2 regions of the Frondihabitans sp. VKM Ac-2883 genome follow, and region 2 is predicted to be linked to the other one. Evidence: predicted binding sites of a transcription regulator. Region 2 holds the regulator's gene; the other holds the start of a gene.
The links. Region 2 encodes LexA, which represses DNA repair genes until DNA is damaged. Its sites were predicted from a motif close to TCGAACANNTGTTCGA; they were not measured.

Region 1: the regulator LexA is predicted to act here: its motif matches at 8,743-8,758, upstream of ITJ49_RS10340 (hotdog fold thioesterase).

Annotation. Positions count from the first base shown of each region.
Region 1 covers NZ_JADKSF010000004.1:390,154-401,047, forward strand. The annotation lists gene gltB (glutamate synthase large subunit) at 1-2,958, shown strand, start outside; gene ITJ49_RS10310 (glutamate synthase subunit beta) at 2,951-4,408, shown strand; gene pyk (pyruvate kinase) at 4,541-5,986, shown strand; gene ITJ49_RS10320 (hypothetical protein) at 6,117-6,740, shown strand; gene ITJ49_RS10325 (cold-shock protein) at 6,848-7,051, opposite strand; tRNA gene ITJ49_RS10330 (tRNA-Leu) at 7,375-7,456, shown strand; gene ITJ49_RS10335 (ANTAR domain-containing response regulator) at 7,542-8,147, shown strand; gene ITJ49_RS10340 (hotdog fold thioesterase) at 8,334-8,687, opposite strand; gene polA (DNA polymerase I) at 8,846-10,894, shown strand, end outside.
Region 2 covers NZ_JADKSF010000005.1:290,305-301,198, reverse strand. The annotation lists gene hisB (imidazoleglycerol-phosphate dehydratase HisB) at 1-19, opposite strand, end outside; gene ITJ49_RS11770 (histidinol-phosphate transaminase) at 16-1,119, opposite strand; gene ITJ49_RS11765 (LysM peptidoglycan-binding domain-containing protein) at 1,311-1,709, opposite strand; gene lexA (transcriptional repressor LexA) at 1,936-2,643, shown strand; gene hflX (GTPase HflX) at 2,723-4,258, opposite strand; gene ITJ49_RS11750 (class I SAM-dependent methyltransferase) at 4,300-4,908, shown strand; gene dapF (diaminopimelate epimerase) at 4,993-5,868, opposite strand; gene miaA (tRNA (adenosine(37)-N6)-dimethylallyltransferase MiaA) at 5,865-6,797, opposite strand; gene miaB (tRNA (N6-isopentenyl adenosine(37)-C2)-methylthiotransferase MiaB) at 6,809-8,374, opposite strand; gene ITJ49_RS11730 (regulatory protein RecX) at 8,447-9,319, opposite strand; gene recA (recombinase RecA) at 9,316-10,425, opposite strand; gene ITJ49_RS11720 (DUF3046 domain-containing protein) at 10,807-10,894, opposite strand, start outside.

The sequences.
Region 1 (10,894 bases), on a different contig from region 2:
TCGCTGAAGCTCGGGCTCGGCCCGGAGCGCAACCTGCTCGACGCCACACCCGAGCACGCCCGCCAGGTGATCCTCGACTTCCCGGTGATCGACAACGACGAGCTCGCCAAGATCCAGCACATCGACCCGGCACCCGGCTCGCGTCTCACCGCCACGCTCCGTGGTCTGTACCGCGTCGACCAGGGTCCCCGCGCGATGGAGGACCGCATCGCGGCCCTCTGCGCCGAGGTCGACGAGGCGATCGCCGAGGGCTCGGAGTTCATCGTGCTGTCCGACCGCGACTCCACCGCGGAGTTCGCGCCGATCCCGTCGTTGCTCATGCTCGCGGCGGTCCACCACCACCTCATCCGCACTGAGAACCGCATGAAGGTCGGCCTGATCGTCGAGGCCGGCGACGTGCGCGAGGTCCACCACGTGGCGACCCTCATCGGCTACGGTGCGTCGGCGATCAACCCGTACCTGGCGATGGAGACCTGCGAGAACCTGGTCCGCAGCGGCATGATCACCGGCATGTCGCCGGAGCAGGCCGTGAAGAACGTGATCAAGGCGCTCGGCAAGGGCGTGCTCAAGATCATGTCGAAGATGGGCATCTCGACCGTGTCGTCGTACGCGGCCGCCCAGGCGTTCGAGGCCGTGGGCCTCAGCCAGGAGTTCATCGACACCTACTTCACCGGCACCTCGACCCGCCTCGGCGGTGTCGGCGTCGACGTGATCGCGGCCGAGAACGCCGAGCGTCACCTCAGCGCCTACCCGGCCGACGGTGCGAGCCCCGCTCACGAGCGCCTCCAGACCGGCGGCGAGTACCAGTGGCGCCGCGAGGGTCCGCCGCACCTCTTCAACCCCGAGACGGTGTTCCGCCTGCAGCACGCGACTCGCACGAGGCGCTACGACATCTTCCGCGAGTACACGAAGATGGTCGACGACCAGGCCGAGCAGCTGATGACGCTCCGCGGTCTCTTCACTCTCCGCACACACGCCCGCCCGACTGTTCCCCTCGACGAGGTCGAGTCGGTGGAGTCGATCGTCAAGCGCTTCTCCACCGGTGCGATGAGCTACGGCTCCATCTCGAAAGAAGCCCACGAGACGCTGGCGATCGCGATGAACCGCCTCGGCGGCAAGTCGAACACCGGCGAGGGCGGCGAAGACGTCGACCGGCTCCTCGACCCGGAGCGTCGCAGCGCCGTCAAACAGGTCGCCTCCGGGCGATTCGGTGTGACGAGCATGTACCTGACACACGCGACCGACATCCAGCTCAAGATGGCTCAGGGCGCCAAGCCCGGCGAGGGCGGTCAGCTGCCACCGTCGAAGGTGTACCCCTGGGTTGCCCGCACTCGTCACGCGACGCCCGGCGTCGGACTCATCTCGCCGCCGCCGCACCACGACATCTACTCGATCGAAGACCTCAAGCAGCTGATCTTCGACGTCAAGCGCGCCAACCCGACCGCTCGGGTGCACGTGAAGCTCGTGTCGCAGTCGGGTATCGGCGCCGTCGCCGCGGGTGTGACCAAGGCTCTCGCCGACGTCGTCCTGGTCTCCGGCCACGACGGTGGCACCGGTGCCAGCCCGCTCAACTCGCTCAAGCACGCGGGAACCCCGTGGGAGATCGGCCTGGCCGAGACGCAGCAGACGCTCATGATGAACGGCATGCGCGACCGGGTCGTCGTTCAGGTCGACGGTCAGATGAAGACGGGTCGCGACGTGATCGTCGCCGCCCTGCTCGGTGGTGAGGAGTTCGGTTTCGCGACCGCACCCCTCGTCGTGTCGGGCTGCATCCTGATGCGGGTCTGTCACCTCGACACCTGCCCCGTCGGTGTCGCCACGCAGAACCCCGAGCTCCGCGCCCGGTTCACCGGCAAGGCCGAGCACGTCGTCAACTTCTTCGAGTTCCTCGCACAGGAGGTGCGCGAGTACCTCTCCGAGCTCGGCTTCCGCTCGCTCGACGAGGCGATCGGCCATCACGAGTTGCTCGGCGTCGACCGCGCTGTCGACCACTGGAAGGCGTCGGGGCTCGACCTCTCTCCCGTGCTCGTCGGCCCGGTGTTCGCCGGCGACGAGCCGCGCCGCAACTTCGTCCAGCAGGATCACGAGCTCGAGAAGCACTTCGACAACCAGCTCATCGCCGCGTCCGCCGATGTCATCGCCACCGGCGGCTCGATCGCGCTCGACCTCCCGATCCGTAACACGGAGCGTGCCGTTGGAACGATGCTCGGCCACGAAGTGACCGTTCAGCACGGCGAGCACGGCCTCCCCGCGGGCAGCATCGACATCACCCTCCGAGGATCCGCCGGGCAGTCGCTCGGTGCCTTCCTTCCGGCGGGCATCACGTTGCGACTCGTCGGCGACAGCAACGACTACGTCGGCAAGGGCCTCTCCGGCGGCACGGTCATCGTGCGTCCGCCCGAGGAGGCGAGCTTCGCGGCCGAAGACAACGTCATCGCCGGCAACGTCATCGGCTACGGCGCGACCCAGGGCAGCATGTTCATCCGCGGCATCGTGGGGGAGCGCTTCCTGGTCCGCAACTCGGGCGCCAGCGCCGTCGTGGAGGGCGTGGGCGACCACGCGCTCGAATACATGACGGGCGGTCTCGCCGTCATCCTCGGGGAGACCGGCCGCAACCTCGGCGCCGGCATGTCGGGCGGTACCGCCTACGTGCGCGGTCTCCGCCGCGAGAACGTCAACGACGACTCGCTGACGGCCGGTGAGCTGCTGCTCCAGCCGCTCGGCAGTGCCGACATCGAGATCCTCGAGGATCTCCTCCGTCAGCACCTCGCCGAGACCGGATCGCCGGTGGCCGAGAAGCTGCTCGTCGACATCGAGAAGTCCGCGGAGGAGTTCGTGAAGGTGCTGCCTCGCGACTACGCCGCTGTCATGGAAACCCGTAAGACCGCTGCTGCCGAGGGCCTCGACCTCGACGGTGACGAGGTCTGGAATCGAATCATGGAGGTGACCGGTGGCTGACCCCAAAGGTTTTCTGAAGGTCCAGAAGCGCGAGCTTCCCCCGCGTCGTCCCGTCTCTGTCCGGCTCATGGACTGGAAAGAGGTCTACGAGCAGCAGGAGAGCGGTGAACTGCGCCGCCAGGCGGGTCGCTGCATGGACTGTGGCGTGCCGTTCTGCCACCAGGGCTGCCCCCTCGGCAATCTGATCCCGGAATGGAACGATCTCATGTGGCGCGGTGAGGGCCGCCAGGCCATCGAGCGTCTGCACGCGACGAACAACTTCCCGGAGTGGACGGGTCGGCTCTGCCCCGCGCCCTGCGAATCGTCCTGCGTGCTGGGTATCAACCAGCCGCCGGTCACGATCAAGCAGGTCGAGGTCTCGATCATCGATCAGGCCTTCTCGAACGGCTGGGTCACCCCCCACCCGCCCGAGCGTCTCACCGGCAAGACCGTCGCCGTCGTCGGCTCTGGCCCTGCCGGCCTGGCTGCGGCTCAGCAGCTCACCCGCGCAGGCCACACCGTCGCCGTCTACGAGCGCGACGACCGCATCGGCGGCCTCCTCCGCTATGGCATCCCCGACTTCAAGATGGAGAAGAAGCAGATCGAGCTCCGTCTCGCTCAGATGCGAGCAGAGGGCACCCGTTTCCGCGCGGGCGTCGAGATCGGTCGTGACATCGCCTGGGATGACCTCCGCGCTCGCTACGACGCCGTGATCGTGGCGACAGGGGCGACCGTTCCCCGAGACCTGCCGATCCCGGGCCGCGACCTGCCGGGCGTCCACTTCGCCATGGAGTACCTCGTGGCCCAGAACAGGATCGGTGCCGGCGATTCGCTCGGCGACCAGATCTCGGCCGAGGGCAAGCACGTCGTCGTGCTCGGCGGCGGCGACACCGGTGCCGACTGCATCGGCACCGCGCACCGCCAGGGCGCGCTCAGCGTCACCAACCTCGCTATCGGCCAGCAGCCTCCGTCGGAGCGCCCCGACAGCCAGCCCTGGCCGATGCAGCCGACGCTCTTCGAGGTCGCGAGTGCTCACGAAGAGGGTGGCGAGCGGGAGTACCTCGCTTCCACGGTCGAGTTCCTCTCGAACGACGTCGGCGAGGTTCGGGCCATCCGCGTGGCCGAGACAGAGTTCGTCGACGGGCGCCGCGTGCCGAAGTCCGGCACCGAGCGCGAGATCCCGGCCGACCTGGTCCTGCTCGCACTCGGTTTTACCGGTCCGGAGCGCGAGGCTCTCGAGGGCCAGCTGGAGATACCCTTCACCGACCGCGGAATGATCGAGCGCGACGTGTCGTACGAGACCAGCCAGCCGGGCGTGTTCGTCACGGGTGACGCCGGACGCGGTCAGTCGCTCATCGTGTGGGCTATCGCCGAGGGCCGCGCCACAGCGGCCGCCGTCGACAAGTACCTCGAGGGTGCGACTTCTCTGCCCTCGCCGGTCAAGCCGACCGACCGGGCTCTGTCTCTCTAACCGATTGCTCGCCCTCCAGCCATCCGCCGGTTCGATTCCAGCCGCTTTGCGGGAATAAACTGGCGATACGGCCTCGACCGTCACCTGCGTGCATCAGTTCCACCGACGCAGCCACCTCCAACGAAGGAACAAATGAGACGTGCAAAGATCGTCGCCACCCTCGGGCCGGCGACTTCGAGCTATGAAGACATCCGGGCCATCATCGATGCCGGAGTCGACGTCGCGCGAATGAACCTGAGCCACGGCACATACGACGTCCATCAGGGTGTCTACGACAACGTCCGCCAGGCGGCCGCCGATTCGGGCCGCGCCGTCGCCGTCCTGGTCGACCTCCAGGGTCCGAAGATCCGCCTGGGCAAGTTCTCCGATGGGCCGCACGAGCTGGCCGTCGGTGACATCTTCAAGATCACGACCGAAGACATCCTCGGCACCAAAGAGATCTGCGGAACGACCTTCAAAGGCCTCCCTCAAGACGTCTCCGCGGGCGACCCGCTCCTCGTCGACGACGGCCGGGTGAAGCTCCGGGTGCTCGACACCGACGGCACCGTCGTCACGACCGAGGTCGTCGTCGCCGGTACGGTCTCGAACAACAAGGGCATCAACCTGCCCGGAGTCGCGGTCAACGTTCCCGCCCTCTCCGACAAAGACGAGGCCGACCTGCGCTGGGGCCTCAAGCTCGGCGCCGACTTCATCGCCCTGTCGTTCGTGCGAAATGCCGACGACATCGATCGAGTTGCCGAGATCATGGCGGAGGAGGGCCGCAAAGTTCCCGTCTACGCCAAGATCGAGAAGCCCCAGGCCGTCGACAACCTCGAGGCCATCATCGACGCGTTCGACGGCATCATGGTCGCCCGTGGTGACCTCGGCGTCGAACTCCCGCTCGAGGCGGTCCCGATCGTGCAGAAGCATGCAGTCGAGCTGTCCCGCCGCATGGCGAAGCCGGTCATCGTCGCGACTCAGATGCTCGAGTCCATGATCTCCTCGCCCATCCCGACCCGCGCCGAGACCTCCGACGTCGCGAACGCCGTTCTCGACGGAGCCGACGCAGTCATGCTGTCGGGTGAGACCAGCGTGGGCGAGTTCCCGGTCATCACGGTGCAGACGATGGCTCGCATCGTCGCCTCGACCGAAGAGCACGGCCTCGAGCGCATTCCCGCGCTCGGCACCAAGCCGCGCACCCTCGGTGGTGCTATCACGCTGGCTGCGGCCGAGGTCGCCGAATTCGTGCAGGCCAGCTACGTGTGCGTCTTCACCGAGGGTGGCGACACCGTTCGCCGCATGGCACGTCTGCGTCACGCGATTCCGATCGTCGCCTTCACGACCGACGAGGCGATCCGCCGTCGCATGGCGATGAGCTGGGGCGTCCAGTCGTACCTCGTCGACCCGGTCACGCACACCGACGCGATGTTCGGCCAGGTCGACGACGTCCTCCTGGGCAACACTCTCGCCGACACCGGCGACAAGGTCATCGTCATCTCCGGTTCCCCTCCCGGAATCTCGGGGTCGACGAACGACCTCCGCGTCCACCGGGTGGGCGACGCGCACGCAGGCGCCGCACCGGCGTACGCGCGCGACTAGTCGTCTCGACCCGGAAGGCCGGCACCTCTTCGGAGGTGCCGGCCTTCTCTGTCGATCCGTCTTGTTCGGGGGCCGTGTTCCTCCTGAGAATCGAGGATCCCACCGCTCACCCCATCCTAGGATCGTCACCATGGCGATCAACGGCTCGCATCCCGGATGCTTCATGGCCGGCGCACGGCTCTACGCCGTCCCCTCCGATACCGGGCACGACGTGGCCGAGACTCAGGCCAGCTGGGCCCGTGCGGGTTCACCGCACCACCGCCGCCCTCGCATCCACTGGAGCGTCGTGGTCGGGGGAGTGGCCGGTGGCATCCTGATCGATGCCTCGGCAATCAGGTCGTCCAATCTGGCCGACCCTGTTGCGCTGATGATGATGTTCGTTCTCGGCGGCCTGGTCGGTTTCGCCAGCGCCTACGGGATCCGCGAGGCCTGTCTCGGACGGGAGCCCGAGCCCGAAGTGGCCCGGCTTCCCGCCGTCGAGATCCCGGGAGACGTCGCTCGCGGGGCACCCGACGATGCCACGGCCGACGAGCTCGTGCTGTGGAGCGTCGTGACCAAGCGGTATCGAGCCGCCCTCGCTGCGCGGGATGATGCGCCGTTCGTGCCGGATCCTCGGGTCTCGACACCGTCGTCGACTGGGGCGACGACGTCGACCGCGGCCGAAGCGGGTGCGCTGGCCGAGTTGGCGTACATCACGGCGCGACACGATTTCGAGCCGGTTGCCGAGTTGCTTGGGTTGGCCACTCCTCGCTGAACGCGTCTCCGCGTCACTCGAACAGGCTGGCGCTCGCGTACCAAGCTGGCGCACGCGAAAAGACCCCACCTGCCGAAGCAGACGGGGTCTTTCGAAGTGCGGGGGTCTTAGAGAACGCGGATGTTCTCGGCCTGGAGGCCCTTGTTGCCCTGAGCGGTCTCGAATTCGACCTTCTGGTTCTCTTCGAGGTTGCGGTAGCCGTCGCCGGAGATCGCAGAGAAGTGCGCGAACACGTCAGTGGATCCGTCGTCGGGGGTGATGAAGCCGAAGCCCTTTTCGGAGTTGAACCACTTCACGGTGCCTGTTGCCATTTTTCTATTCCTTCAATCAGAGGTGTTCGATCCCTTACCTGTGGGATCTCTCGTCGCGGTGCTTTTTTGGTCCGCTCCCTCTAAGAACGATGAGACTCGGGCGACCGTTTCGCCTGAAAGACGAACCGATGCCGCGTGCCCCATCGCGAAGTACAAATGCGTAACACAACAACCAGTACTGACAACCGTAGCCCAGGACGATGACCCGCGGGGGGATTCCAGCCACAAAGTCGCGAAGAAAGTGATTCTTTTGGCCCGTCCGGTCTCGGGGCCAGGCCGCGAACACCAGCGACGGCGACCTGTCCGCTAGGATCGACGACTGCGCGAATGTGGTGGAATTGGCATACACGGGGCACTCAAAATGCTCTGCCTCACGGCTTGCGGGTTCGAGTCCCGCCATTCGCACCCTGGCCGCGTCTCCACAGAGGCTCCGGTCCGGATCGCGACGATGCGAGCCCCCTCCTCAGAACAGACCGGTAGGATTCCAATCGTGAGTGACCTAGAAGCAACACCAGCAGCTCCCCGCCGAGTAGTCGTCGCCGAAGACGAGTCACTCATCCGTCTCGACATCGTCGAGATCCTTCGCGACAACGGCTTCGAGGTCGTCGGCGAGGCGGGCGACGGCGAGACTGCGGTCGCCTTGGCCACCGAACTTCGTCCCGACCTGGTGATCATGGACGTCAAGATGCCCAAGCTCGACGGCATCTCCGCGGCCGAGACTCTGTCGAAGAATCACATCGCTCCCGTGGTTCTCCTCACCGCCTTCAGCCAGAAGGAGCTCGTCGAGCGCGCCAGCGAGGCGGGCGCCCTCGCCTACGTCGTCAAGCCGTTCACCCCCAACGACCTCCTGCCCGCGATCGAGATCGCTCTCTCGCGCTACACGCAGATCATCACCCTCGAGGCCGAGGTCGCCGACCTGGTCGAGCGCTTCGAGACGCGCAAGCTCGTCGATCGCGCCAAGGGTCTGCTGAACGAGAAGATGGGTCTCACCGAGCCCGAGGCCTTCCGATGGATCCAGAAGGCGTCGATGGATCGCCGTCTCACCATGCACGATGTGGCCCAGGCCATCATCGAGCAGCTCAGCGTCAAGAAGTAGCTGTACTCACCGCGGCGGCCGGTTCCCTCTGGGAGCCGGCCGCTTCTGCGTGCCCGCCCCTCTCAGTCGAATTTGAAGGAGATTGTCGCCCTCGAGCCCGCAGATCCCTATGAATTCGTCAGCTCACCGACGTTTCTCCTTCAAATTTGCAACGGGGGCGCGGCCAAGGCTCCAGCCAACAGCCGCCTAAGAGGTACGCGCATCTCGAAGGATGTTGGTGATCCGCACCGTCGAGAGGCGCCGCCCCTCCTCGTCGGTCATGACGATCTCGTGCGTCGTCAGCGTGCGGCCCAGGTGGATCGCGGTGCACGTGCCCGTGACGACGCCCGACGAGGCGGCTCGGCTGTGCGAGGCGTTGAGCTCGATGCCCATGGCGATGCGGCCCGGCCCGGCGTGGACGCTCGCGGCCATCGACCCGAGCGACTCGGCGAGCACGACGTGAGCCCCGCCGTGCAAGATGCCGACCGGCTGCCGATTACCGTCGACCGGCATGGTGGCGACCGCGTGCTCAGCGCTCAGCGCAACGATCTCGATGCCCATCTTCTCGGCGAGCTCGCCGGCGCCGCGGCCGTCGAGGAAGGCGAGGGCGGCGGGGCTGAACGGCTGGTCGGTCACGATTTCTCCAGGGCGGCGAGACGGAAAAGAGCCCAGGATCCGAGGCCAAGACGAGTGTCGGAGGGGGCGGCTAGGCTGACGGGGTGCCGAGCTCAGAAAAGCCTACCCTTCTCGTAATCGACGGTCATTCCCTGGCCTTCAGGGCCTTCTACGCCCTGCCCATCGACAGTTTCGTCAATCGCGACGGCCAGCACACGAACGCCATCCACGGCTTCATCTCGATGCTGCTCAACCTGCTGAAGAACGAGAAGCCGACTCACTTGGCGGTCGCCTTCGACATCTCCCGGTATTCGTTTCGCACGCGTGAATACCCCGAGTACAAAGGCACCCGCAACGAGACTCCGGTCGAGTTCGTCGGTCAGATCCCTCTGCTCGAAGAGGCGCTGCACGCGATGGGCATCACCACGATCACCAAAGAAGACTTCGAGGCCGACGACATCCTCGCCACCCTCGCCGCCCGGGGGTCGTCCGGCGGCTACAAGGTGTTCGTGGTCTCGGGTGACCGCGACGCCATCCAGATGGTCAACGACGACGTCACACTGCTCTACCCCTCGGCCCGTGGCGTCACCGACCTCACGCGCTACGACCGCGACAAGGTGTTCGAGCGCTACGGCATCGAGCCCCACCAGTATCCCGAGGTCGCGGCCCTCGTCGGTGAGACGAGTGACAACCTGATCGGCGTCGACAAGGTCGGCGAGAAGACGGCCGTGAAGTGGATCAACCAGTTCGGCTCTCTCGACGAGGTCGTGGCGCACCGCGACGAGATCAAGGGCGTCGTCGGCGACAAGTTCCGCGAGCAGTACGACCGCGCTGTCCGCAACCGCAAACTCAATCGTCTCGTCACCGACGTCGATCTGCCGGTCGGCCCCGATGATCTCGAGCGACGCCCGATCGACGTGCCCGCCGTGCGCGAGGTGTTCGATCGACTGCAATTCCGCACGCTGCTCGAGCGCGTGGTCGCGTTGGCCGAGGGCGGTGCCGCCGGATCCTCGGCTCCCGCCGCAGGCGTCTCCGCCGAGCCTGAGGCACCCTCCGGCCCCGTCGTCCCGGTCGTTCGCACACTCGTCGACGAAGAGCTGGCGCACTGGCTGCGCACCCACGCCGCCGCCGACAAACCGCCGGTCGGCGTGTCGGTCGAGTACGGCAGCGACGGCACAGTCACCGGCCTCGGCATCGCGGCCAGCGACGATTCGGTCTACATCCCCTGGGCGGCGGGCCGAGGTGACTACGTGGCTCTCGAGGCGTGGCTCGACGCCGACTCACCCAAGGTCGTGCACGACGCCAAGCGCGCGTACAAGGCGCTCAAGCGAGTCGGTCTCACCCTGACCGGCCTCGTCGGCGACCCGCGCATCGCCGCGTGGCTCCTGCGACCGGGGCGTACTTCGTTCGCACTGGCCGACCTTGTCTACGAGCACCTGGCCGAACGCATGCCGGTCGCCGACCCCGACCAACTCGTACCCGCCGACGACGCCGGCGGTGCCGCTGCCGAGGCGTGGTTCGCCCTCCGTGTCTCAGCCGAGCTCGACGAGCTGCTCGACGAGGGCTCCCGGGGCGTGTTGCGCGACCTCGAGCTTCCGCTCGTTCCGGTGCTCGGCGATATGGAGCTCACGGGCGTGGCGACCGACCGCCCCGCTCTCCGAGCCCTCTCTGCACGCCTCGCCGACACGGCGGCGACGCTCGCGGCCGAGGCATTCGAGGTAATCGGCCGTGAGGTCAACCTCGGCTCGCCCAAGCAGCTGCAAGAGGTGCTGTTCGAGCAGCTCGACATGCCGAAGACCCGCTCCATGAAGACCGGCTACTCGACCGATGCCGCCTCCCTCGCCGACCTGCAAGAGAAGCACCCCCATCCCTTCCTGGGTCTCCTGCTCAAGCATCGCGACGCCACGAAGCTGCGCCAGATCATCGACACCCTCGACAAGGCGATCGACGACAACGGCCGCATCCACACGACCTACGACCAGACGGGCACGACCACCGGCCGTATCTCGTCGATCGACCCGAACCTGCAGAACATCCCGGTCAAGACCGCGGTCGGCCACGAGATCCGGGCCACGTTCCAGCATGGTCCCGACTATCAGACGCTCCTGACGGCCGACTACTCGCAGATCGAGATGCGCATCATGGCGCATCTC
Region 2 (10,894 bases):
CCTGGGACGCTGTGCTCATGCTCCGAGCCTAATGTCGCTCATGGCCTCGAGGAACGCCGTGGTCTCAGCAGCCGTGCCGGCGCTCACGCGCAGGTGCCCCGGGATCGCGAGATCGCGCACGATGATGCCACGAGCGAGGAGCTGCTCGAAGACCGCCTCGGGATCGTCGACGCCGCCGAAGAGGACGAAGTTCGACCACGTCGGCCACGGCTGATAGCCGAGCTCGGTGAGCGTCTCGACGATGCGGTCACGCTGCGCCTTGATGTCGTCGACCATGGCGAGCATCTCGTCGGCGTGCCGGAGCGCGGCGACGGCGGCGGCCTGCGTCAACGACGACAGGTGGTACGGAAGCCGCACGAGTCGGAGCGCGTCGATCACCGCAGGGTCGGCGGCGAGGTAGCCGACTCGGGCACCTGCGAATGCGAACGCCTTACTCATAGTGCGGGAGACGAGCAGACGGGGTCGCCCTTCGAGGAGCGTGACCGCCGAGGGTCGATCGGCGGGCATGAATTCGGCATACGCCTCGTCGACCAGGACGATGCCCCGGGCAGCCTCGTAGGCCGCCTCGATGGTCGCCAGCTCGACCGGCGTGCCCGTGGGGTTGTTGGGCGCGCACAAGAACACGATGTCGGGGTCGACCCGGCGGATCTCGCGAGCGACCGTCTCGGGCGAGATCTCGAAACCCTCGTCTCGAGGCGCTTCGACCCACTCGGTACCCGTGCCCCTGGTGATGATGGAGTGCATCGAATAGGTGGGGGGGAACCCGAGAGCGGTTCGGCCCGGCCCGCCAAACGCCTGCAGGATCTGCTGAATGACCTCGTTGGAGCCGTTCGCCGCCCAGATCTGCGCCGGCTCGATCGCCTCACCGGGCTCGAGGCCACCACTGAGATAGCGGGCCAGCGCCTCGCGAAGGGGCGTGAACTCACGGTCGGGGTAGCGATTGACCTCGAGCACAGCGGCGGCAACGGATTCGACGATGTCGCGAGCCACGTCTTCGGGAATCGGATGGGTGTTCTCGTTGACGTTCAGCGCGACAGGCACCTTCTTCTGAGGTGCGCCGTAGGGCGACTGACCTCGGAGGTCGTCGCGAATGGGAAGGTCGTCGAGAGTGATAGCCACAACACCATTTTACGGGGCGTGCTCGCGCCGCAACTGCGTTCTCCACAGGCTCTCCACTGTTGGCGACTCCGGGCCGTGACTGCAAACGGCGGCTGCAGGCGGCACCGGATGGGGCCCACCGTCTGCACTCCATCGAAGACGCGAACGGCGCCACGCGTGAGCGCGGCGCCGAGGGGCGGTCGAAGACCTGATCAGCTCTGGCTGTACTGCACCGGGATGGCGAGCGACTGGCCCGGCATGACCTGCGTCGAAGAGAGATCGTTCAACTTGACGATGTCGGAGATGACGTCGCGCGGGTCAGAGTCGGGAGCGACGCCCTCTGCCACCTGCCACAGGGTCTCGCCCGCCGAGACGGTGACGTGGTCGAAATGGACGTTGCCCGCTGAACTCGTCGCGACGGCGCTGCCGCCGGTGAGCAGGAAGCCGGCAATGAGGGCGAGTGCGGCAACGACGACGGCGAGCGTCAGAACCAGGCGACCGCGGCGCGTGATGCGGAGGTGGGTCGGCACGTCAGTGGGGACCGGACCCGAGGTCGAAACCGTCGCGGCGCGGGAGGTAGAAGGAACCAGTGCGGTGATCGTAGCGCTCATGCTGTTGCCTCTCTCATCGAACACGATCGGCCCGTAAGACTGCGGACTCGAAGGCGTGTTCCGAACATATCTTCGATTACGGCCGATTTCAAGAGCTCGGTACCAGAAATTTGGCAAAAAACACGCGACACACTCGAACATGTGTTTGTTCTGCCATATCTGACCGGATACAGTTTCGATCGGTGGGATCAGTAGACCAGCGACCACCGACATTCGAGAGGGCGAGATGGCACGCGAGACCGCACGACGCGAAACCCAGGGCGATCAAGGCGCCGACGCCACGTCTCCGAAGAAGGCCCTCACCGCGAAGCAGACGCTGATTCTCACGGCGATCCGCGACTCGATCGGCAGCCGTGGCTACCCGCCGAGCATGCGCGAGATCGGCGATGCCGTCGGGTTGGCCTCTCTCTCCAGCGTGACGCACCAGCTCAATCAACTCGAGCTGGCGGGAGCGATTCGCCGAGACCCGAACCGGCCACGCGCTCTCGAGGTTCTTCTCGAAGACCCGGCCAAGTCGGATCCTGAGCCCTCGATCGTCCGTTATGACGACGACGACAACATCACCGCCCGGGTGCCCCTAGTCGGGCGAATCGCCGCGGGTATTCCGATCACGGCCGAGCAGCAGGTCGAAGACGTTATGCCGCTCCCCCGCACGCTCGTCGGCAAGGGCGAGCTGTTCATGCTCAAGGTCGTCGGCGAGTCGATGATCGACGCTGCGATCTGCGACGGCGACTGGGTTGTCGTTCGCCAGCAGGGCAACGCCGAGAACGGCGAGATCGTCGCCGCGATGCTCGACGACGAGGCGACCGTCAAAGTCTTCCGTCAGCGCGACGGTCACACCTGGCTGCTCCCCCGCAACTCGAACTTCGAGCCGATCGTCGGCGATCACGCGCAGATCCTTGGCAAGGTCGTCGCCGTGCTGCGGTCGCTCTAACAGCTTTCGAAAGTGCAAAAACCGCCCCCGAGCCCAAGCTCGGGGGCGGTTTTCGTGCACTCGGCGGAAGTGTCCGCCTCTAGTGCGCGAACTCCTGCAGTGTCGGGGCGTCCTGCGGATAGACCCGGGCCGTCACCCGAGTGCCCTCAGCGACGTATTCGACGTCGACGACGCGTCCGATCTCGTGAATTCGAGACACGACATCACCGCGATCGAACGGCACGAGTAGATCGAGCTCGACCTCGGGCCGGGGCAGCAACTCGGCGATCCGCGCTCGCAACTCGTCGATACCGGCGCCCGTACGAGCCGACACGAAGATCGCGTCAGGCACCATGCCCTGGAGCACCAGACGCTGGCTCTCGTCGATCAGGTCGCTCTTGTTGAAGACGACCACCTCGGGAATGTCACGCCCGTCGACCTCCGAGATCACCTCTCGAACCGTCGCCAGCTGAGCAGCCGGATCGGGGTGCGATCCGTCGACGACGTGCACGATGATGTCGCTGTCCTGCACCTCTTCGAGAGTCGACCGGAAGGCCTCGACGAGCTGGTGCGGCAGGTTGCGCACGAATCCGACGGTGTCGGAGTACGTAAACGGCCGGCCATCGTCGGTCGACGACTTGCGAACGGTCGCGTCCAGCGTCGCGAACAGGGCGTTCTCGACGAGGACCCCCGCGCGGGTCAGACGGTTCAGCAGGCTGGACTTGCCTGCGTTGGTGTAGCCGGCTATCGCCACGCTCGGAACCGTGTTGCGCACCCGGTTGGCCCGCTTCGCGACTCGAGCCGGCTTCATCTCTTTGATCTTCTTGCGAAGAATCGCCATACGGGTGTGGATGCGGCGACGGTCGAGTTCGATCTTCGTCTCACCCGGCCCACGGGAACCCATACCGGCGCCCGCGCCACCGACCTGGCCACCGGCCTGGCGCGACATCGAGTCACCCCAACCGCGCAGTCGCGGGAGGAGGTATTCCAGCTGGGCCAATTCGACCTGCGCCTTGCCCTCGCGGCTCGTGGCGTGCTGACTGAAGATGTCGAGGATCACAGCCGTGCGGTCGATCACCTTGACCTTCACCACGTCTTCAAGCGCGCGCCGCTGGCTCGGAGCCAGCTCGGTGTCGGCGATCACGGTGTCAGCGCCAAGGGCTAATACGGTGTTCTTCAATTCGAGCGCCTTGCCCGACCCGAGGTACGTGCTGGGGTCGGGGTTGGGGCGACGCTGCAGGAGCCCATCGAGGACCACCGCGCCCGCCGTCTCAGCCAACGCCGCCAGCTCGCGCAACGAATTCTCGGCGTCGCCGAGCGACCCCTGCGAGTACACGCCGATGAGAACCACGTTCTCGAGCCGAAGCTGTCGGTACTCGACCTCCGTGACGTCTTGGAGCTCGGTCGAGAGGCCGGCCACGCGCCGAAGCGCCTGCCGGTCTTCGCGGTCGAACTGATCGCCGTCGTGGTGATCGTCTCCGGTACCGTCGCCTCTCGTGCCGAGACCCTGGGTCTGGATGGCCTGGGCCGGCGAGAAGACGGACAGGCCGGCTCGCGACGAGGCATTGCTCAGGATCCGGTCGACGACGTCGTCGCGCTCGGCGCCCTTCTCCTCTGTGGTGCTGTGCTCTGTCATTCGAGTCACATTAGACCTTTCGTGTTCAGTAATCTGGGGTGATGACCAGCGATCACTACTTCTCGAGCTCCCCCTCGAGCGAGCTCCGACCGAGAGAGATCACGGTCGAGCTCGCCGGGCGTGAGCTCACGCTGGCAACCGCCGCGGGCGTCTTCAGCCCGGGGCGGATCGATCCGGGTACCGCGGTACTTCTTGGATCAATGCCGACGCCACCGAGCGACGGCACCTTCTTGGATGTGGGGTGTGGATGGGGGCCGATCGCGCTCACTCTCGCCCTTCGGTCGCCCGAGGCGACCGTTTGGGCGGTCGACGTCAACGAGCGCGTCCTCGAGCTCCTTCGCGAGAACGCCGCTCGCGTCGGCCTCACTAACGTCAACGCCGTGCTGCCCCCAGACGTTCCCGATGATCTCGTCTTCGACGGAATCTGGTCGAACCCGCCCATTCGAGTCGGTAAAGAGGCTCTCCACGGCATTCTCAGCCAGTGGCTGCCTCGCCTCGGCATCGACATGGAGGCATACCTCGTCGTGGCGAAGAGCCTCGGCGCCGACTCGCTTCAGCGATGGATGAACGAGACGATGGCCGAGATCGTCGAAGTCGAACGGGAGACCACGTCGAAGGGATACCGCGTACTGCGCGCAGTCCGACAGTAGTGGCGCTTCGTCGAAAGGGACGCCGAACCCCGGCGAGCGACTGGGTCAGATGGTCTTCATGCGAGAAGACTAACCCGCGAGGCGTCAGAGAACCAGGTCTCCGGTGAAGACGAGCTCCGCGGGGCCACTCAACGAGACGTGCTCGCCGTCTTCCGTCGCGAACATTCGCACGCCGACGGTGCCACCGGGAACGTCGACCCGCCACTGATCGGGAGCCGAGGGCCCCGCCCAGTAGCGAACGGCAAGGGCCGCAGCCGCCGCACCCGTGCCACACGAGAGAGTCTCACCGGAACCGCGCTCGTGCACTCGCATGCTGATGCGCCCGATCCCGTCGGCGACCAGCGGATCGGCAGGGACGACGAACTCGACGTTGGCCCCGTCGACGGGATTCGGCTCGAGGATCGGCACCACCGTGAGATCGACGTCGGCGAGCTCGTCGGCCGAGGCGAGAGCGACGACGACGTGGGGGTTGCCGACCGTAAGTCCGAGGCCGGGCCTCGCCGCATGCAGATTTCGAGCCCGCACCTGGGCCTCGTCGGTCAGCCCCCACCGCCCCAGGTCGACCTGGAACCCCGACCGGTTGATCTGAACGTCGCGCACACCAGCCCTCGTGCCGATCGCCAGGGTCTCACCCGGCTCGAGGGTGACCAGGCCCTGCTCGAGGAGGTACTTCGTGAAGACGCGAATGCCATTGCCGCACATCTCGGCCACACTGCCGTCGGCGTTGTGATAATCCATGAACCACTCGGCACCGTCGTCTTCGGCCAGACTCGACGCGCCCTCAGGGTGGCTGTCGCTGCGCACCGCTCGAATCACGCCGTCGCCGCCGACACCGAATCGGCGATCGGCCAGCGCGCGGATGCGATCCGGTGTGAGATCGAACGAGCCATCGGGGTCGGAGAACAGCACGAAGTCGTTGCCCGTGCCCTGGCCCTTGGTGAAGCGGACGGTGGTGGTCACCCCACGAGTGTATCGGCGGCGGCTGACACGGATCCTGCGCTCCCTGCCCCCGACCAGGCGACCCGCGGATACCGCCGGAACCAGCTCACCTGTCGGCGGGCGTACCTCCGTGTGAGCAGCTTGGTCGAGTCTTTCGCCTCGCCCTCGGAGACCTCGCCGCGCAGCTGCTGCAGGGCCTGGGAGTAGCCGATGGCTCGGCTCGCGGTCGCGCCCCGTTCGATCCCCTGCTCTCGCAGTCTCTCGACCTCGGAGAGGAGCCCGTCACGCCACATGCCGTCCACTCGGTCGTCGAGTCGCTCGACGAGGATCTCACGCGTCTCTTCGAGGCCGAAGAACGCGGGCGAGTGCCACGTCGGGGCGTCGTCGGGCAGGCCCACCGCGAAAGGCCTGCCCGTGAGCTCGCCCACCTCGAGGGCTCGCACGATACGCCGGCCGTTGTGCGAGCCGATTGCCCGCGCCGCCTCCGGATCACGTTCGAGGAGCAGGCGGTAGACGACGCCGACCCCCTCTGCCGTCAACTGCGACTCGTATTTGTGGCGGACGACCTCGTCGGTGCCGGGAAAGGCGAAGTCGAAGACGGCCCCCGACACGTAGAGACCTGAGCCGCCGACCAGGATCGGGACGGCCCCCCGCTCGAAGATGCCGCTCGCGACCTCGCGTGCCCGTCGCTGGTACCACTCGACGCTGGCCTCGTCGGTGACGTCGAGTTCGTCGAAGAGGTGATGCGGGATACCCCGGCGTTCGGCGACCGGAAGCTTCGCGGTGCCGACGTCCATTCCCCGGTACAGCTGCATCGCGTCGGCATTGACTATCTCGGCGGTGCGCCCGCGAGTGGCGAGTTCGTCAGCGAGGTCGAGCGAGAAGGTCGATTTACCGGTGCCGGTCGCCCCCACGACGACGGCGAAATCGAGGCGCGGCAACGCGCTCACTGGCGACGCGCCTACCGTTCGGAGTCGGACGAATCGTAGATCGGCGTCGTCGACACCCGAAGCGTGGGCAAGCCGAGCGACACCCGCGGCTTCGTGGCCGACGCCACACCCGTCGAGCCGCTGGGCAGACCGCAGGAGGCCGCCTGGGCGAGATCCCACGCGTCGCCCGCCCGAGTACGCCGAACGGAGAACGGGCTCGTTGCCGTCTGATCGGAGAGGAGGTAGAACGGCTTTGCCTCGGTGATCTCGACCGTGACCATGTCTCCGGGACGAGGCGCCTCGATGCCCGCGGGCAATTCGAAGTGCACGAGACGCGAATCTTGCGCGCGACCCGAGAGCCGGTGTGTGGCCTCGTCTTTGCGCCCCTCGTTGGTTGCCACCAGGAGCTCGACCACGCGCCCGACCTGCTTCTGGTTCTCTTCGTACGAGATGCGGTCTTGCAGAGCGGCGAGACGCTCGAAGCGCTCCTGGACGACCGCCTTCGGAATCTGATCGGCGTAGTCAGCGGCGGGTGTGCCCGGGCGGACGGAGTACTGGAATGTGAAGGCGGTAGCGAACCTCGACTGCTCGACGACGCGGAGCGTCTCTTGGAAGTCGTCTTCGGTCTCGCCGGGGAACCCCACGATGATGTCTGTGCTGATGGCCGCATCGGGCATCTGCGCGCGGACACGATCGAGGATGCCGAGGAACTTCTCGCTGCGATAGCTGCGGCGCATTGCCTTGAGAATCCGGTCGCTCCCCGACTGCAGCGGCATGTGAAGCTGCGGCATGACCGAGGGTGTGTCGGCCATCGCGTCGATGACGTCGTCGGTGAAGGCGGCGGGGTGGGGGCTGGTGAACCGAATGCGCTCCAGACCGGCGATCTGACCGGCGGCACGAAGCAGCTTCGCAAAGGCGCCCCGGTCTCCGAACTCGACGCCATACGAGTTGACGTTCTGCCCGAGGAGCGTGACCTCGACGGCGCCATCGTCGACGAGGGCCTGAATCTCGGCCAGAATCTCGCCGGGACGGCGGTCTTTCTCCTTGCCCCGGAGCGCGGGCACGATGCAGAAAGTGCAGGTGTTGTTGCAACCGACCGAGATCGAGACCCATCCGCTGTAGGTCGAGTCGCGCTTCGTCGGCAGTGTCGAAGGGAAGACGTCGAGCGACTCGAGGATCTCGAGCTGTGCCTCGTCGTTGTGACGCGCGCGCTCCAGCAGAGTCGGCAGAGCGCCCATGTTGTGCGTTCCGAAGACGACGTCGACCCACGGAGCTCGGTCGAGGATGATTGACTTGTCTTTCTGGGCGAGGCATCCCCCGACAGCGATCTGCATGCCCTCGTGGTTGCGTTTCGTCTGAGCCAGATGCCCGAGCGTGCCATAGAGCTTGTTGTCGGCGTTCTCTCGCACCGCACACGTGTTGATGACGACGATGTCGGCCTCGGCCCCGTCGGCGGGTACGTAGCCGGCAGCTTCGAGTGATCCGCTGAGCCGCTCGGAGTCGTGGACGTTCATCTGGCACCCGAAGGTGCGCACCTCATAGGTGCGTGCGCGGGCATCCGTAGGAACGGGTGCGCTGGTTTCGAGGACCGTCGACATAGTGCTCCAGTGTAAATCTTTGCGGGCCGCGCCTCGTACCCGACGATGTCGGAGCCGAGGATCCGCGACCCCTCACTCGAATCGAACACCCCCGCGCGATCCCCCGCCGCGAGACCCACCCCGGGGCAGAGCCTTCTCGACCGCTCGTCGGATGACCTCCGACCGGTAGCCCCGCCGCATCAGGTAGCCGTTGAGTCGCCTCTCCGCGGTTGCCTGGTCGAGTCCGCGGAGCTGCCCGGCGCGCTTGGTCGCCCAATCGTCGGCGCGTGCCTGCTCCTCGTCATCGTCGATCTCGGCGATGGCCGCCTCGATCGACTCCTGTGCGACACCGCGCTGACGGAGTTCGGCCGTGATAGCGCCCTTGCCCAGGCCCTTGCGATCTTGCTTGCTGCGGACCAGGTTTTCGGCGAGCTCGTCGTCGTTGAGCAGGCCGACCCGTTCGAGACGCTCGATCTCTTCGGCGACGACCTCGTCAGGGAGATCACGCGACCGAAGGGTCTTGGTCATTTCGGCCGACGAGACACCCCGGCGGGAGAGCGCATGCAGGCTGATGTTCTCCGCTCGAGCCTTGGCCGCTTCGTACGACTCTTCGGGTTCGGGCTCTGTTTCGGGCTCGGGCTCAGGCTCGACGTCCGGGCCGGCTTCGGAGCCTTCAGACCGGGCCGCGAACGCGGCGTAGGTCGGCAGGGCCGAGACCACGGCACCGTCAGGCTCTGCCGCTTCACGGCCCCGCTGCGACAGAGACCCGTGTGAGGAATGCCCACCGATGTCGGCGATCCCGCCATCGGCTGCCTCGACGTCGCCCCGAGTGGCCCGCGCCTCGAACGACGCGGACTCGTCGGGGTCAGCCCACTCCGGCTCGTCAGGGGCCCTGGTGCCCGGCTTTGCCCACCCGGCCCCGAAGAGCGGGGTTACCGGCGCGAGACGATCGTCGTTGTCGCTCATGCGCCCTTGCGCTCTGCCAGCTTGCGCTGGATGGGTGCGACCGAAGGAGCCGCTGCCGGTGCCGCGGCTGCTGCGGCCGCGTCGTTTGCGGCCTTCGCAGCCGCGCCGTCGGCGCCGACACCAAGCTTGGCCAGGATCTTCTGCTCGATCTCGAGAGCGATCGACTTGTTGGACAGCAGGAAGTTGCGGGAGTTCTCTTTGCCCTGCCCGAGCTGGTCGCCCTCGTAGGTGTACCACGCGCCCGATTTGCGCACGATGCCGTGCTCGACGCCGAAGTCGATCAGGCTGCCCTCACGCGAGATGCCGACACCGTAGAGGATATCGAATTCGGCCTGCTTGAACGGCGGTGCCATCTTGTTTTTGACGACCTTGACGCGGGTGCGGTTACCCACGGCATCGGTGCCGTCTTTGAGAGTCTCGATGCGACGGATGTCGAGGCGGACGGATGCGTAGAACTTGAGGGCCTTACCACCGGCGGTCGTCTCCGGGCTTCCGAAGAAGACACCGATCTTTTCGCGCAGCTGGTTGATGAAGATCATCGTGGTGCCGGTCTGGCTGAGACCACCGGTGAGCTTGCGAAGCGCCTGCGACATGAGTCGAGCTTGGAGGCCGACGTGAGAGTCACCCATCTCGCCCTCGATCTCGGCGCGCGGCACGAGGGCTGCGACGGAGTCGATGACGACGAGATCGATGGAACCGGAGCGGACCAGCATGTCGGCGATCTCGAGCGCCTGCTCACCGGTGTCGGGCTGCGACACGAGAAGGGCGTCGATGTCGACGCCGAGCTTCTTGGCGTACTCCGGGTCGAGGGCGTGCTCGGCGTCGATGAAGGCGGCGATGCCTCCGGACTTCTGAGCGTTCGCGATCGCGTGGAGGGTGAGGGTCGTCTTACCCGACGACTCGGGCCCGTAGATCTCGACGATTCGACCCCGCGGAAGCCCGCCAATGCCGAGCGCGACATCCAAGGCGATCGAGCCCGTGGGGATGATGGCGACGGGAGCGCGCTCGTCGCTTCCGAGCCTCATGACGGCGCCCTTACCGAACTGGCGGTCGATCTGGGCGAGTGCGGTCTCGAGGGCTTTCTCGCGGTCAGCAACTGAGGGCATGGTGTTCTCCTTGGATGACATCCGGTGCGGATGGGCGGTGCGCCTATAGGCTGTCGTGCCCCGACCGGCCGATGGTGCAAGGCCGGATGTTCTTCGACAAGGCTCAGGGGAAGCGCTGGTGAAAAGAACGCTACGGAGAACCACCGACACTCAGAGCGGCAGCAGGCCTTCCGTGGAGAACCGGGCTCCAGCGAGCCCCTGTGAAGACGAGGCTAACACTCAACCGAACACATGTTCGAGTGGCTCAGGGGCGGCGTGTCGCTCATGCCGCTGCCCGAATTCGAAGGAAAAACCGGCGCGCGCGACCGTAGTTATGCGGATCCGGGGCTGCGCGGCGACAAATCTCCTTCAAATTCGGACGGGAGGACGTCGGCGGCCCGATCAGCTCCGCGGCTTCGGCAGACCCACGCCGTGACGACGCTCCACCGGCACGTCTTCGGCGTCGCAGAGCGCCAACCACACGTCGCGC